4 regions of the Nitratireductor lacus genome follow, and region 1 is predicted to be linked to each of the others. Evidence: predicted binding sites of a transcription regulator. Region 1 holds the regulator's gene; each other region holds the start of a gene.

Region 1 (3,900 bases):
TGTTCCTCGCCGTGATGAACATCACCGCCATTATTCTGCGGCGGCGCGTCGAGCGTCGCTGGTAACGGAGTGGAAGGACATGAATATGCTCACTGATGCTGCTGTTGAAGAAGCACTGGATGCGAGCCAGAAGCCAAGGCCCCTCAAGATGCGCGGCGAGAATGTGCGTGTCTTCTACGGCGAGAAGCAGGCGCTTTTCGATGTGAACCTGGATGTCCTGGAGAACCAGGTCACGGCGCTGATCGGCCCTTCGGGCTGCGGCAAGTCCACGTTCCTGCGCTGTCTCAACCGCATGAACGACACGATCGATATCTGCCGCATCGAAGGCAGGATCACGCTCGACGAGCAGGACATCTACGATCCCAGGATCGACGTGGTGGAACTGCGTGCCCGCGTCGGCATGGTGTTCCAGAAGCCCAACCCGTTCCCCAAGTCGATCTATGAGAACATCGCCTACGGACCGCGCATTCACGGTCTGGCATCGAAGAAGGCGGAGTTCGACGAGATCGTCGAGTCCAGCCTGCAAAAGGCCGGTCTCTTCAACGAGGTGAAGGACCGTTTGCATGAGCCTGGAACGGGTCTCTCCGGCGGCCAGCAGCAGCGTTTATGCATTGCGCGCGCCATCGCGGTTTCGCCCGAGGTGATCCTCATGGACGAACCGTGCTCGGCGCTCGACCCCATCGCCACCGCCAAGGTGGAGGAGCTGATCGACGAGCTGCGCGAGAACTACACCATCGTCATCGTCACGCACTCCATGCAGCAGGCGGCGCGCGTGTCGCAGCGCACGGCCATGTTCCATCTGGGCAACCTTGTCGAGGAAGGTCCGACGGACAAGATGTTCACCAACCCGGATGACAAGCGCACCCAGGATTACATCACCGGCCGCTTCGGTTGACGCACAGATAAGGAACCAGATCATGGGCGAGCACACAGTCAGCTCCTTCGATGAGGAACTCGGTGAGATCGACCGCCTCATCCGCGATATGGGCGATCTCTCCGGTGCGATGACCCGCGCCTCAACCAATGCCCTGCTCAACTCCGACACTGCGCTCGCGCAGCGTGTCATCTCCGACGACACGATCATGGATGCCAAGCAGCGCGATCTCGACGAGCGTGCGATTACGCTGATCGCCAAGCGCCAGCCGATGGCGCAGGACCTGCGCAGCGTTGTGGGTGCCATTCGCATGGCAGCCGATCTGGAGCGCATCGGCGATCTCGCCAAGAACATCGCCAAGCGCGTGAGCGCGGTCGGGCAGAGCGCCACGCCGCGCACGCTCGCCCATTCCATCGATGCGATGGCAGGTCTGGTGCTGCATCAGGTCAATGCGGTGGTCGAGCACTATGTGAAGCGCGATGCCGAAGCGCTGATCCGGTTGCGCGACGAGGATGAGAAGATCGACATCCAGTATACGTCGGTGTTTCGCGAACTGCTGACCTACATGATGGAGGATCCGCGCAATATCACGTCGTGCACGCATCTTCTGTTCTGCGCCAAGAATCTCGAACGCATCGGCGATCACGTGACGAATATCGCCGAAAATGCCTATTATGTGGTGACGGGGGAACAGCTTCCGGTCCAGCGGCCGAAGCTCGATGAAACACAGATGACGGTCGATGCGGATGCGTAGACGGCCGTAGCAATGCCCTAGGAGAATGCCTTCCATGATTGCCCCCAAGGTCATGGTCGTTGAAGACGACGAACCGCTCTGCGTCCTGCTGAAATACAATCTGGAGGCCGAGGGTTATCAGGTAGAGATGATATCGCGCGGCGATGAAGCCGAGGTGCGCCTGCAGGAAAATGTCCCGGATCTGCTCGTTCTGGACTGGATGGTCCCGGCTGTGTCGGGCATCGAACTGTGTCGCCGGCTTCGCATGCGCCCGGAAACCGAGCGCCTGCCGATCATCATGCTCACCGCGCGCGGTGAGGAAAGCGACCGCGTTCGTGGTCTTTCCACCGGGGCCGACGATTATCTCGTGAAGCCCTTTTCGACGCCGGAGTTCGTGGCGCGTGTCCGCGCGCTCCTGCGCCGGGCCAAGCCGGAAGTGCTGTCAACGGTTCTCTCCGTCGGCGACATCGTGCTCGACCGGGAATCGCACCGCGTCTACCGGCGCAAGAATGAAATCCGTCTCGGGCCGACAGAGTTCCGTCTTCTGGAATTCATGATGCAGCACCCGGGCCGCGTTTTCTCGCGCAGCCAGTTGCTCGACAATGTCTGGGGTGAAACGATCTATATCGACGAGCGCACGGTTGACGTCCATGTGGGCCGGTTGCGCAAGGCTGTGAATCAGGGCCGGCTTCCCGACGTGATCCGCACCATTCGCGGCGCCGGCTACGCGATCCGTGAAGCCTGAGACAGACCGACACAAAAACCCCGGCGCAATTGCCGGGGTTTTTGCATGTCGTTGCAGTCGGTTCGATCACTTCATGAGCGTGCTTGCGGGCCTGCCATGTTCGTTCCGGGCAACCGCAAAGCTCGTCACCGGCTCAAGGGTGGCCGTCAGCTTGCCGTCGTCCGTAACGTCCCATTCCAGAACCGCGTCGTCATAGACGAGCGCCGGATCAACATAGACACATGTCGCCATAACACGCGGAGCCTCGTTTTCGAGCTCACGCATCGAGACGGGCCTTTCCGCCTCGCACTCCTCGAATGTCTCATAGACAGGCGTGGGGGCGGGAAGTTCGCGGCATTCGGCCATGTTGCCGGAGCAGCCGACAATCAGAAGAAGCGCAGCGATGTGTTCCATGGCGTTCTCCTTTCACTGTCTCCCCGAAGCGGAAGCCATGGATGGTCCGCCTCGCCGGGTGCCGCATTCGTTTACGTCATTGTCCCTTTGTTTAACCGCGTCTCCTCAGCAGCCCCATGATCAGGGAAATGGCAAGAAGAGCGAGGAAAATATAGAACAGGATCTGCGCGATCCCTGCGGACGCGCCTGCAATCCCACCGAAGCCGAGGGCGCCGGCGATGAGCGCGACGACCAGAAATATGAGTGCCCAGTAAAGCATGCTGTCTCTCCGTTTAGTTATGGCTGTTAAACGTCTGCGCAGGGAGATTGGTTCCCGGTCGAAAGAAAACCGGCAAAATAAAAGGCCGCCGTGGAGGGGCGGCCCTTCGGAAGCGGCGAAGCCAGCACTCAATCAGGCAGCGGCGCGTGCCTGGTGATCGAAGAACAGCGCCTGGCTGATCAGCGCCTTGACCATTTCGGGACTGAACGGCTTGGTGACCAGGAAAGTCGGCTCCGGGCGTTCACCGGTCAGCAATCTCTCCGGGAAAGCCGTGATGAAGATGACGGGAACGGTCGCCGCTTCGAGAATTTCGTTCACGGCATCGAGGCCCGAGCTTCCATCCGCAAGCTGGATGTCGGCAAGCACCATTTTCGGCTGTGTCTTCGCGAACATCTCTACGGCCTGCTTGTGCGTGCGGGCGTTGCCGACAACCCGATGACCGAGGCTTTCGACCATCTCCTCGATATCCATGGCAATCAGAGGCTCATCCTCGATGATCAGGATATCGGTTGCCACCTGGCGGGAGATCTCCTCGCTGGCCTCGTGCAGCATTGCGTTGATACCGTTGAGATCGGTCTCAAGAATCTCCGCTGCCTCCTCCGGCCGAAAGTTCTCGACCGCCACCAGAAGGAAAGCCTGGCGTGGACGTGGCGCGAGGGATGACAGATTGCTCGAGGCGCGCTGTTCCCAGGCAGAGGCAGGGGCGGTGTCGGGCACTGGCACATCAAGCGTTTCGAACAGCGATGTGAACAGCCTGAAGAGCGCGATCCTGTCGGTCGACGCTTCGGGAAAGATGCTCGTGTCGGCAATAAGCGCTTCAAGCACCGCGGCCACCAGGGCGTCACCGCTCGATTGAGAACCGGATACCGCTCTTGAAAAGCGCCGCAGATAGGGAA
Region 2 (3,900 bases), on a different contig from region 1:
CCTGGCTGTCAGCGTCGACGGCGTGCCGCAGACCGCGACAAGCTGGCATCACACGGGCTCCAACGTCGTCGATCCCGTCTTCCTCAAGCGCGTCGAGGTAGAAGCAGGCGCCGCCGCCGCCGATTCCGGCTTTGGCGCGGCAGCGGGTGCGATCCGCTACGAGACCGTCGGCGCACTCGATCTGCTTGAAGACGGAAAGAACCTCGGTGCCCGGCTCGGCCTCTCTTATGGTACGAACGGCCGCGGCTTATCGGGCAGTGCCGCCGGTTATGGCCGGCATGAAGGGTTCGACTGGTTCCTCATGACCCATGGTGCGACCGGCAAGAACTACAAGAACGGCGACGGGCTGGAAATCCTCGGCACCGAGCCTGCAGCCCGCAACATTCTCGCCAAGCTCGGCTATGAAGCAGAAGGCCATCGCATCGAGCTTGGCTATGAGCGCAGCCGCGACAAGGCCGACCGCCTGATCAAGATGAACATGGGGCTCGCCGGCGATACGCTGCATCCGCTCGAGGTCGCGCGGGATGCCGTGAACCTGAAATACACGACCACCGCCCCCACCGACATGTGGGACCCGGAGGTGACGCTCTATTACAGCGAAAACAACTACTGGCGTCCGAACTACCAGAACCGCACCAACGGCAACATGGCCCTGGATGAAGATCTGTTCGGCGGCAAGGTCCAGAACCGTTTCACCTTCGACTACGGCAACATCACCGCTGGTGTCGACTTCGGGCGGCATGGCTATTTCACCGACAATTACGGCAACAACAATCGCCGCTACCGCGACTTCTCGACCTTTCAGCTCGGCGCTTTCGCGCAGGGGCGCTTCGAATTCGACAACGGCTTCAACCTGTCGACCGGCGTGCGCTATGACGGGCATCGCTTCACCGACTGGAACGACCACAAATTCTCCGACAGCGGTGCCAGCGTGAACGCGACGGTTTCCTATAAGTTCAACGACCATTTCGAAGTGTTTGCCGGCGCCTCGCGCACCTGGCTTGGTTATGTGATCGGCGACTATGGCTATGTGCATGCCCGCGACGACAGTTTCGCCACGGACCCGGGCTTCAGCGCCGGCACGGCGCAGAACCTGAAAGTGGGTGCGAATTTCGGCGGCGAGAACTGGAACGCAGGCGTCACCTTCTTCGATACGCGCATTGACGGTCTTCCCGTTTATGAATGGGGAACGGGCGGCACGCTGCACAATTCTCCGGACGAGGCCCGCTCACGCGGTGTGACGCTGAATGCGGGTTACCGTTGGGAGAATACGAAGATCGGCGCCACGTTCACCAAGGCCAAGGTGACAGTGGGCGGTGTTTCAGCACTGCCCAACAGCGGAACGTTCATGCCAATTGGCGACATGGCCACGCTTTACATCGACCATGAGATCCCCGACTACAATCTGAAGCTCGGCGCATCACTGGCATGGGCGGGCAAGATTTCCGACGCGTATGCCACGGCAGAAGGATTTTACGACCAGCCAGCCTACACGGTGGTCAACACATATGCCGAGTGGACACCTCCATCCTATGAAAACATGACCATCCGCGTCGGCGTCGAGAACCTGTTCGATGAAACCTACTTTGAGCGCACCGGTTTTGCCGCAAGCTCGAACCGCGGTGGCATCGAGCCTGTTTATGCGCCAGGCCGCACCTTCACCTTCCACACCGCGGTGAAGTTCTAGTCTCTCCGAAACCGGTAATGCGAAGATCATCTGAAAGGCCGACCGTACGCCACGGTCGGCCTTTTCCATTTGTTCCTCATCAGTCTCGCCGCCTGGACACAGTGCTGTAACAATCCTGTCGCACGCATTCGCTACGACTACCGGCAGATGCCGCCACAGGCGGCTCGATCCAGCCAAACAGCCAGAGGACTGCCGTCATGAACAAGCAGGATATCGTTCGCCTGTCGTGGGACGAATTCGACGAAATGCGCGACCCGCGCCCTGACAACAACGCTTTCGACGCCGTTGTGGAGCGCGCCATTTCGCGTCGCGGGTTCCTGGGCGGTGTGCTCGCCTTCGGTTCCGCCGCAGCCGTTATGGGAACGGGCGTCCTTTCTTCCACGTCGTCTGCAAAGGCGGAGGGTGCAACGTTCAATTTCGAGCCAATCGGGATTGCCACCGATCACGAAATTCACGTTCCTGCCGGTTATAGCTGGAAGCCCCTGGTGCGCTGGGGCGACCCGCTCTTCAAGGATGCAGAAGGCGCCTATTCACCCGAAACGGGCGTGCCGGTCGAGATGTCGGACAGGGTGTTCGGTGAGAACACGGACGGCATGGAGACCTTTGTCGATGGCGACAGGACGATCCTTGCCATCAATTCCGAATATGTGAACCCGAAGATCAATCTCCCCGCAGAAGCGGAAGGCATGCCCCGCAATGCGGACGAGGTGAAACTCCTCAAAAACATGCAGGGCGTGACGGTGCTGGAAATCGCTGACAGTGGCGATGGCTATGCCGTGGTGCTCGACAGCCCCTATAACCGCCGCATCACGCATGAGACGCCGATGACCATGGACGGCCCTGCCGCGGGCTCCGATCTGGTCAGGACCAACGCCGATCCGGAAGGCCGCTCGCCGAAGGGCACCATGAACAATTGCGGCTCCGGCAAGACGCTCTGGGGCACCTATCTGACCTGCGAAGAAAACTTCAACGGCTATTTCGGCACGACAGCCGAACGCGAGGCCACGGAAGGCGAAGTGCGCTACGGTATCGGCGGCGAAGGCCGCTACGCCTATGAAAAATTCGACGAGCGCTTCGACCTGTCCAAAGAGCCCAACGAGCCGAACCGCCACGGCTGGGTGACAGAGATCAACCCGCTCGATCCGGAATCGACGCCTGTCAAGCACACCGCGCTCGGACGTTTCAAGCATGAAAACGCCGAGATGGTGCAGGCTGCCGACGGGCGCGTCGTGGTCTATATGGGCGACGATGAGCGCGGCGAATTCATCTATCGTTACGTATCCAATGGCACCTGGGCCGAAGGCCAGCCGACGGACGGGCTGCTTTCGGACGGCACGCTCTACGTTGCCAGGTTCAATGACGACATGACCGGCGAATGGCTGGCCCTGACGCCGGAGACCACCGGCATGCCGATCGAGGAAATCCTCGTCTTCTCCCGCATGGCCGGATCGAAAGTCGGTGCCACCACGATGGACCGTCCGGAATGGGTGGCCGCCAATCCGCTGCGGGTCGAGGTTTATTGCGCCCTGACCAACAACAAGAACCGCGGCGTCAAGGCCAATGCCGGCGGCGATGAACAGCCCGTCGGCGGCCCCAACCCGCGCGAGACCAACAATTTCGGCCAGATCGTTCGCTGGCGGCCGGAAGGCGAAGACCATGGCGCCGACACGTTCACCTGGGACCTCTACGTCATGGCCGGCAATCCGAAGGCCTACAACAATGTCTATGCCGGCTCAGACAACATCAACGAAGGCAACATGTTCAACTCGCCCGATGGCATGGCTTTCTCTTCCGACGGGATGCTGTGGATCCAGACCGATGGCGACGACAGCAATGAAGGCGAGTTCGAGGGGCAGGGCAACAACCAGATGCTGGTGGGCAATCCCGAGACCGGTGAAATCGCCCGCTTTCTCACAGCTCCGAACGGCGCCGAGGTGACCGGCCTGACCTGGTCGGCGGACAGGAAGGTCGCCTTCGTCGGCATCCAGCATCCGGGCGGCAACTGGCCGGACGGCAATGGAAAGCCACGCTCGGCAGTGATCTCCGTCTGGCGCGAAGATGGTGAAGCCATCGGCTGAGAACCGCCAACACAAATGAATGAACGAGGCAGGGAGCACTGCTCCCTGCCTCTTTTTTTGACGTGACAAAGCGTGACGCGCCTGCCTGCTCTGTGCGCATGAAGCACACGCTTGTGGCCAGACTGTTATGGACGG
Region 3 (3,900 bases), 150 kb from region 1:
CGGCCCACTCGCCGCTGGCGGGTCTGTAGCTCAAAAGCTTCACCTGGCCCTTGGGATCGTCGCCCCATTCGCGCTGAATGGCCATGACCAGCATCTGGTCATCGCCTTCACCGACCACGGTCACGCCTTCCATGCCGAAACGCTTTTCGACTGCCAGAAGCTCCGCGGGAAGCGCGATCTCTTCCCTGATCTCGCCGGCGGCGTCGACGCGGAAGAGCGCATGTGGCGTCAGACGGTCGGTGCGGCCTTCCGAAGCGAGCCAGAAGCCGCCTTTGCCGTCATTGGCTATGCCCTCGAGGTCGAGCTTCTGGGCTGCCATGCCGCCGCGCGTGACGATGGTCCTGGCGGTGATCCGGGCCGGCGTCTCGGTCGCATCGATGGTGAAGATGGCCGGCTGGTTGCGGTAGAAGGAGTCGGACACGGCGTAGAGTGTGCCCGGCTTTTCGGAATCTGCCACGAGGCCGGAGAGGGCGCCCCAGCCAAACGGAACGCCATTGTCGTCACGCGCCGATTCGATGGTCGGATAGACGGGCTCTCCTTCGGTCAGTTCGTAGACCATCACGTGAGAGCGGGCCGCGCCGTCTTCCACCAGATCGGCCTCGTTTGCCGTAACGAGCAGGTTACGTTCGGGTATGGCCACGAGGCCTTCAGGGCCGATGCCGGAGGGCAGGACCTGGACAAATTCCGGCGCACCGCCCGTGTCGCGGTAGACGACGACGAGCGAGGCGCGCTCCAGTGCCACGAAGATGTACTGCTGATCGCCGAAGGTCGCGACTTCCAGTCCTTCCGGCTCGGTGCCCTTGGCGTCTGAGCGCTTGTCGGGATAGTGGCCGGCAGCCGCAGCGCGGAACTCAAGATCATTGCCGCTGTCGAACAGAACGTCGCCTGACTTGCTGAAGATGGTGAAACTGCGCGATCCACCTTCATAATCGCCTTCATTGGCGGTGACGAACCGATCGCTGTCCAGCCATTTCACGGCGTCCGGTTCGCGCTTCAGGTTCTGCACATTCTGATCGAAAGCGATGGCGCCATTGTCCAGCGTGTCGATGTTTTCCAGGCTGATCTGGCCGGCGGAAAAATGGCCTGTCACCTCGCCGGTCTCGGCTGCAACCACGGCGATGTGATTGTTTTCCTGCATGGTGACGACGATCTCGCCGGCGTCGTTGAAATCAACGAATTCCGGCTCCGGGTCTTCCGGTGCGATCTCTGCAAGGCCGCTCAGGGAGACGGTCTTCATGCTGCCGCAGTCGGGAACCCCGTCGTTGAGATTGAAGACCTTCAGGTCACCGGCGGGCATCTGCGGGATCACACCGTCGTTCAGGTCCTCGTCGCGCTCGTTCTCGATGGCGACGGCGAGAAAACGCCCGTCACTGCTGACGGCCACTGAATCCGGCTGGCCACCCAGATCGCAGGACTTCTCGGCGGTCTTCGCCGCCATGTCGATCACCACGAGATTGCCGGAAGGGCTTGTGTAGCTCTCGGAGGTGTTCACGGCCGCGATGGCCTTCTGGCCCGCCACAGCCACCGAGGTAGGCTCGCCGTCCAGCCTGAGCATGCCGCCCGCCTTCGGGGCGCTGGCATCGCCGATGTCAACGAAACCCACACCGCCCAGCGGGCTGTCGGAGTAAATCAGCGTCTTGCCATCTGCGCTGCGTGCGATGATCTCCGAGGAGGTTTCTGTTGTCACATCGGCATCAGCCGGCAGGTTCTCCGCCACCGGGAAGGTGGCGATGCGGTTGAATGCCATGTCCGCATGCGCGGGCAGAATGACGGCCGTGCTTGCCAGCAGGCCCAGAATGATTGCGTGGCGTCCCATGTCTGAAAACTCCCTCAAGACCCATAGGAGCGGCACAATCGGAAGCCTTGATTTCAGGCCGATGACACATCGATGACGGTTCGGTGACACTCCCCATCTGCCGTGTCGCGCAATTTGTTGCGTCAGGGGGACGTTTCAGTTTATAACGCGGGCGATATTTCCCAACATCGGTGGTTATGACCACCGCCCGCGCCAGGGACGCGGGCGAAGGAAGAGGATTCTTGACACATGGCCAACACGCTTCTCATGCCCAAGGCCACCGCCGTCTGGCTGGTCGACAACACGGCACTGACCTTCGATCAGATCGCCGAATTCTGCAAACTCCACCCGCTCGAAGTGGGGGCGATTGCCGATGGTGATGCCGCACAGGGCATCAAGGGCATGGACCCGGTTATGACCGGACAGCTCACCCGCGAGGAAATCGCCCTTGGCGAGGGCAACCCGAACCACAAGCTGCGGCTTTCGGAGCCGAAGGTTCGCGTGCCCGAGACCAAGCGCAAGGGCCCCCGCTACACGCCGCTCTCCAAGCGCCAGGATCGCCCCAACGCCATTCTCTGGCTGGTGCGCAATCATCCCGAGCTCAAGGATGCGCAGATCTCGCGTCTTGTGGGCACCACGAAATCGACCATTGAGGCGATCCGTGAGCGCACGCACTGGAATTCGGCAAACCTCGTGCCGATGGACCCGGTGACTCTGGGCCTTTGCTCGCAGATCGATCTCGATCTGGAAGTGCAGCGCGCGGCAAAGTACCTGCCGCCGCAGGAAAGCACCGGCGAGACCCTGCTCCCGGCTTCCGAGACCGAGGATCTGCCGATCGGTGAGCAGGCTCCGTCCGAGACGTCCTCCGACGAGCAGGAACTCGACGCGGATGCGGTCTTTGCCAAGCTCTCGTCGCTGAAATCCAGCGATGCGGACGAAGAAGAAGAGGACGAGCGGTCCTGATCCGAATATTGAGCATCGGACCGAAAAGTGGAAACCGGTTTTCGGATTATTCCGATGCTCCATTAATAATTTAGATCGTCCTTTGTGCGTCCGGATGGACGCACGGCGATCTATTGCATCGGACCGAAAAGTGGAAACCGGTTTTCGGATTATTCCGATGCTCCATTAATAATTTAGATCGTCCTTTGTGCGTCCGGATGGACGCACGGCGATCTATTGCATCGGACCGAAAAGTGGAAACCGGTTTTCGGATTATTCCGATGCTCCATCAATAGTTTAGATCGCTCCCCGGCTGCCGGGGGGCATCCCTCAGCTCGCGCAGGCTCTGCCCATCATGGCTTCGTGCATTTCCATGCGCCGGTAGAAGTCGGCAAGCTGCTTGCCTCGCTCAGGGCGGAAAGTCCGACCTGCCGGTTTCATCGTTGCGATGCGGTCGATGCGGAATGTGCGGAAATCCCCGCGCAACTCGCACCACGCCACCAGTGTCCAGACCTTGCCCCAGAACCAGAGACCAAGCGGGCGCACGTCGCGCTCGGAGGTGCGCCCGGCTTCATCCCGGTAATCGATGGAGAGTACGTCCCTCGTCTCCACCGCACGCTCCAGCGTGTCGATGGCCTGGCGGTCCATGTCGCTCACCACCCAGCGCGGGGTGTGAATTTCGGTGCGGGCAATGCGGTCGCGCTCCGGCTCGGGCAGCACGGTTCCTATCTTGATCAGGGCTTCCTCGGCCGCCCGCGCCATGGCCGCGCCGCCAAAGGCGCGAACCATGCGCGCACCGGCCACCAGCGCCACGATCTCATCGCGTGTGAACATGAGCGGGGGAAGCTCGAACCCCTCCCGCATCAGATAGCCGACACCGGCTTCACCGTCGATCGGCACGCCGGTCGACTGCAGGTCGGCAATATCACGATAGATCGTGCGCTCGGAAACCTCGAGACGCTCGCTCAAAAGACGCGCCGTAACCAGGCGCCCGCCCCGCAAATGCTGGACGATCTGAAAAAGTCGGTCAGCACGGCGCATGCGTATTTCTCCTCACGCAAAAATTCCGAAGCTGTTTCCGTCGGGGTCGAGACAATACACGAAACGGCCGGCAGGAATAGTAATAATGGGTGATACCAGTTTGCCGCCATTCTTTGTGACAC
Region 4 (3,900 bases), on a different contig from region 1:
GTTAACGGTAGGCATCAAACCTTCCCTTGTTACAATTCCGTGTCTCAAGCCCGAGGGCCGCTTCAAGAACAGTCTGCGTTCATGCATAAATCCGGGCTGCCAAACCGCTTTAACGGTCTTGCCCGGACATACAGCAGAGGAAGCGTTTCCGCTTCATGCGCCGCAAATTCTGTCGCTCGCAAAAACGAACCCTGTTTGAGACCTGATCCAGGGCGCGTCGCCCCGAAAGAAAAAGCCTCACATCGGCTCGGACGAAGCGGGTATTACTCGCATGTCGGTTAACCGTCAACCCCACCCGCGCAATTATCTGGCGCAAACACCAGTGACACGGCAGTGGCGAGGCGCAACGACACAATATTGCGCAATCAGGCGGGTTTTCGAAGCGAAACCGCGTCGCTCCTCTGTCATTCTCCAAAGCTACATGCGAAAAACAGGCCTCGCAATACAGGCATCCGCCGTCTGGCAAGAATCAGGGAAAACGATGAACGAATCTGAAGAACGCGCGGTCACCATCATCACCGGCCGCGTCTGGCGCGAAAAGGGCGAGGAGAGCGAAGGTGTGCACATCATGCTGCTCGCACCCGACGACGACACCGCCGTGCGGCTCGCTCTGGAGGCCCTTGCCCGCGAAGGCTATGCCGAGGCTGAGCTTGATCGAATCGGGGACATGGAGGGTGAGCCGGACGAGGAGCCTCATCTCTCCGCCTGGCAGGGCGCGCTTGAAGGCGAAATCGCGATCGTCACGTTTGACGAACCAATCTAGGTCCTGCCCCCACGGCGTTCACAGTCAGAAGGGACCGCCCGGACATCCACACGCATTAGGAAAACGGCAGAGTGCCCCGGGCGGCGTTTCCTTGAAATGGTCGAATGGTGCAGTCTCTGAAGAAGCCCGGCTGCCAGCCGGGCTGCTTCCGCAGGCGACGCACGGCGATCTAGTTCAACGCCGGTTCCAGCGTGAACACGACAAACTGCGAGAACTGGCCATTGGGATTGAAGTTGTTGTCGGAGGCCATGACGAGGGTTCGTTTGCCGCCGACATCCGGTCCCCAGGAGACCGCTTCGATGTTATCCACGTCGAGCCCGAAATCCCCTTCCCCGATCTTCAGAACCCGCGCCTTCCTGACCGGCGTGACATCACGGTCGGCAATGCTTTCCGCGCCGAGAATGTCGCTCGCACCTGCCGTTTCGACGAGATAGAGATTGATCTCGTTTCCAGTCCCCAGTGCAAAGGAACGCTCGACCGCAAGAAACCTGCCGGCCTCGATCTCCAGTATCTCCGTCAGACCGTTATCGTTGTAATAGGGCTCGGTTTCGGATTTCCGGTGGATCGGGCCGGTTTCGTAGACATATTCGGCAACCGGCACCCCGCTTTCCACATTGAAGCCAAGAATGCGCGACGGGCTGCCTGCTTCGAGCGTCGCCTTCGGGCCATCCTGAACGAGCGCATTCTCGGTCGCGACCCAGACGGTCTCTCCATCGACTGAAAGTGTCAGCCCTTCAAACGCCAGATTGTTGCGGATGCCCCGTTCGCCGGCAGTATCCGGCAGATAGGCTTCAGGGATCGCGAAGCTGCGCTTGAATGCGCCGTCCGGTCCAGCCTCGTAGAGCGTTGGATTGCCCGCGACGTCGCGTTCACTCGACCAGAACACGCTCTGGCGCGAAGCGTCGAAGCGGATGGCTTCGGGATCGATCGTTTTGGGCGCGAACGGCTCGCCATTCTCCCCCTGCAGCACATGGCTGGAGATGATATCGACGCCCTTAACGCCGTCTTCCTCAATCGCAAGCTTCAGCCGATAGAACCGCGCCGGCGCTTTCTCCGACCGGTCGTCCGAAATCGCATAAAACACCCCCGCCTCTGCATCATAGTCCAGGCCCGATATGCCGCCGAACTCGACGCCGGAGATCATGAGGCCGCTGGGAAGAACGATTTCGCCGAGATAGGCGGGCTTCATCATGGCGTCTGCGTGGGCGAGAGACTGCACCGAAACGGACAATGCCGCAGCGAAGACCAACTTAGTGAACATGAGAGTTTCTCCGTAAACCGGGCGGGAATGCACGCCCCGGAGAGCCTCATGATCCAGTCGGATGACAGGCACGCGACCATGACGGTGGATCGACAAAAGAAAAGCCGGGCGCAGGGCCCGGCTCTTGCATTTTTCTGAGAAGCGATCTGCCGATTATTCGGCAGCGCTTGTCGTCATGTCGGCGATCATCGGATCGGCCATCTCGGCGCCCGAGCTCTTGCGCCGCTCGTCCAGGATCAGATCGTCGCGCGAGCGCGCGATCCGGCGAACCTGGCTCATGGCGCCACCCGTACCGGCCGGGATGAGACGGCCGACAATGACGTTCTCCTTGAGGCCCTGCAGCGTATCGATCTTGCCGGCGACAGCCGCCTCGGTCAGCACGCGTGTGGTCTCCTGGAAGGAGGCCGCGGAGATGAAGGACGGTGTCTGCAGCGAAGCCTTGGTGATGCCGAGGAGGACCGGCTGGCCTTCGGCCGGCTTCTTGCCCTCTTCCACCAGACGCTCGTTGATCTCGTCGAACTCGACGGAGTCGACATGATCGCCCGGAATGTAGGTCGAGTCGCCCTGTGCGGTGATCTCGACCTTCTGCAGCATCTGGCGAACGATCACCTCGATGTGCTTGTCGTTGATCAACACGCCCTGCAAGCGATAGACTTCCTGGATTTCGTTGACCAGGTAGGAAGCCAGAGCCTCCACGCCCTTGATCGCCAGGATGTCGTGCGGCGCCGGGTTGCCGTCGAGAATGAAGTCGCCCTTCTCGATCTGGTCGCCGTCCTGAAGATGGAACGGCTTGCCCTTGGGAATGAGATATTCCGCGGGCTCCAGCGTCGAGTCATGCGGCTCGATGACGATGCGGCGCTTGTTCTTATAGTCGCGGCCGAAGCGGATCGTACCATCGATCTCGGCGATGATGGCGTGATCTTTCGGACGACGGGCCTCGAACAGTTCCGCAACGCGCGGCAGACCACCGGTGATGTCCTTGGTGCGGGCACTCTCGGTCGGGATACGGGCAATCACGTCGCCCGGCTTGACCTTGGAGCCCGGCTCCACGGACAGAACCGTCTCCACCGACAGCAGGAAGCGCGCATCGCCACCACGGGCGAGCTTTGCCACCTTGCCCTTGGCATCGAGCACCGTCAGCGCCGGCTTCAGGTCGGTTCCGCGCGGCGTCGAACGCCAGTCGATGACCTCACGCTTGGTGATGCCGGTGGATTCGTCGGCCGTTTCCTGGACCGACACACCGTCGACCAGGTCCTCGAAGGCAACGGTACCTTCCACCTCGGTCAGCATCGGACGCGTATAGGGATCCCACTCGGAGATGCGCTGCCCGCGCTTCACCTTGTCGCCCTCGTCGATGAACAGACGCGAGCCATAGGTGAGACGGTGGCTTGCCCGCTCCTCGCCGTTCTCGTCCAGGATCAGAACCGCCATGTTGCGGCCCATCACCACGAGATCGCCTTCGGAGTTGCGCACCACATTGCGGTTGCGGACCTTGACCGTGCCTTCGAAGGAAGCCTCGAGGAACGACTGGTCGACCACCTGCGCCGTGCCGCCCATGTGGAAGGTACGCATGGTGAGCTGGGTACCCGGTTCACCGATCGACTGGGCGGCGATGACACCAACGGCCTCGCCGATATTGACCGGCGTACCACGCGCGAGGTCACGACCGTAACAGATCGCGCAGACACCGCTGCGGACTTCACAGGTCAGCGCCGAACGGATGCGGACAGACTGGATACCGGCCTTTTCAATGGCCTCGACATCGCGCTCGTCAATCAGACGCCCGGCCGAAACGATGACCTCGTCGGTTGCGGGGTTGATGATGTCGTCAAGCGCGGTACGGCCCAGCACACGCTGACCGATGGAAGCAACCACC

Evidence for each region. Region 1 encodes PhoB, which activates phosphate uptake and scavenging genes when phosphate is short. Its sites were predicted from a motif close to TGTCATNNANCTGTCAT; they were not measured.
Region 2: a site for PhoB is predicted at 1,793-1,809, ahead of AC07E3_RS17435 (PhoX family protein). Genes of this name have one in related genera too.
Region 3: a site for PhoB is predicted at 1,889-1,905, ahead of AC07E3_RS03190 (esterase-like activity of phytase family protein). Genes of this name have one in related genera too.
Region 4: a site for PhoB is predicted at 2,103-2,119, ahead of AC07E3_RS00700 (esterase-like activity of phytase family protein). Genes of this name have one in related genera too.

What each region holds. Positions count from the first base shown of each region.
Region 1 is NZ_JBWKMB010000003.1:172,262-176,161, forward strand. It holds gene pstA (phosphate ABC transporter permease PstA) at 1-65, shown strand, start outside; gene pstB (phosphate ABC transporter ATP-binding protein PstB) at 80-895, shown strand; gene phoU (phosphate signaling complex protein PhoU) at 918-1,628, shown strand; gene phoB (phosphate regulon transcriptional regulator PhoB) at 1,666-2,352, shown strand; gene AC07E3_RS03895 (hypothetical protein) at 2,419-2,745, opposite strand; gene AC07E3_RS03900 (DUF1328 domain-containing protein) at 2,837-3,004, opposite strand; gene AC07E3_RS03905 (response regulator) at 3,137-3,900, opposite strand, start outside.
Region 2 is NZ_JBWKMB010000022.1:37,469-41,368, reverse strand. It holds gene AC07E3_RS17440 (TonB-dependent receptor domain-containing protein) at 1-1,687, shown strand, start outside; gene AC07E3_RS17435 (PhoX family protein) at 1,885-3,765, shown strand.
Region 3 is NZ_JBWKMB010000003.1:22,643-26,542, forward strand. It holds gene AC07E3_RS03190 (esterase-like activity of phytase family protein) at 1-1,816, opposite strand, end outside; gene AC07E3_RS03195 (DUF1013 domain-containing protein) at 2,045-2,758, shown strand; gene AC07E3_RS03200 (helix-turn-helix transcriptional regulator) at 3,068-3,778, opposite strand; gene AC07E3_RS03205 (VOC family protein) at 3,791-3,900, opposite strand, start outside.
Region 4 is NZ_JBWKMB010000001.1:126,632-130,531, forward strand. It holds gene rpsL (30S ribosomal protein S12) at 1-15, opposite strand, end outside; gene AC07E3_RS00695 (hypothetical protein) at 482-763, shown strand; gene AC07E3_RS00700 (esterase-like activity of phytase family protein) at 933-2,024, opposite strand; gene rpoC (DNA-directed RNA polymerase subunit beta') at 2,178-3,900, opposite strand, start outside.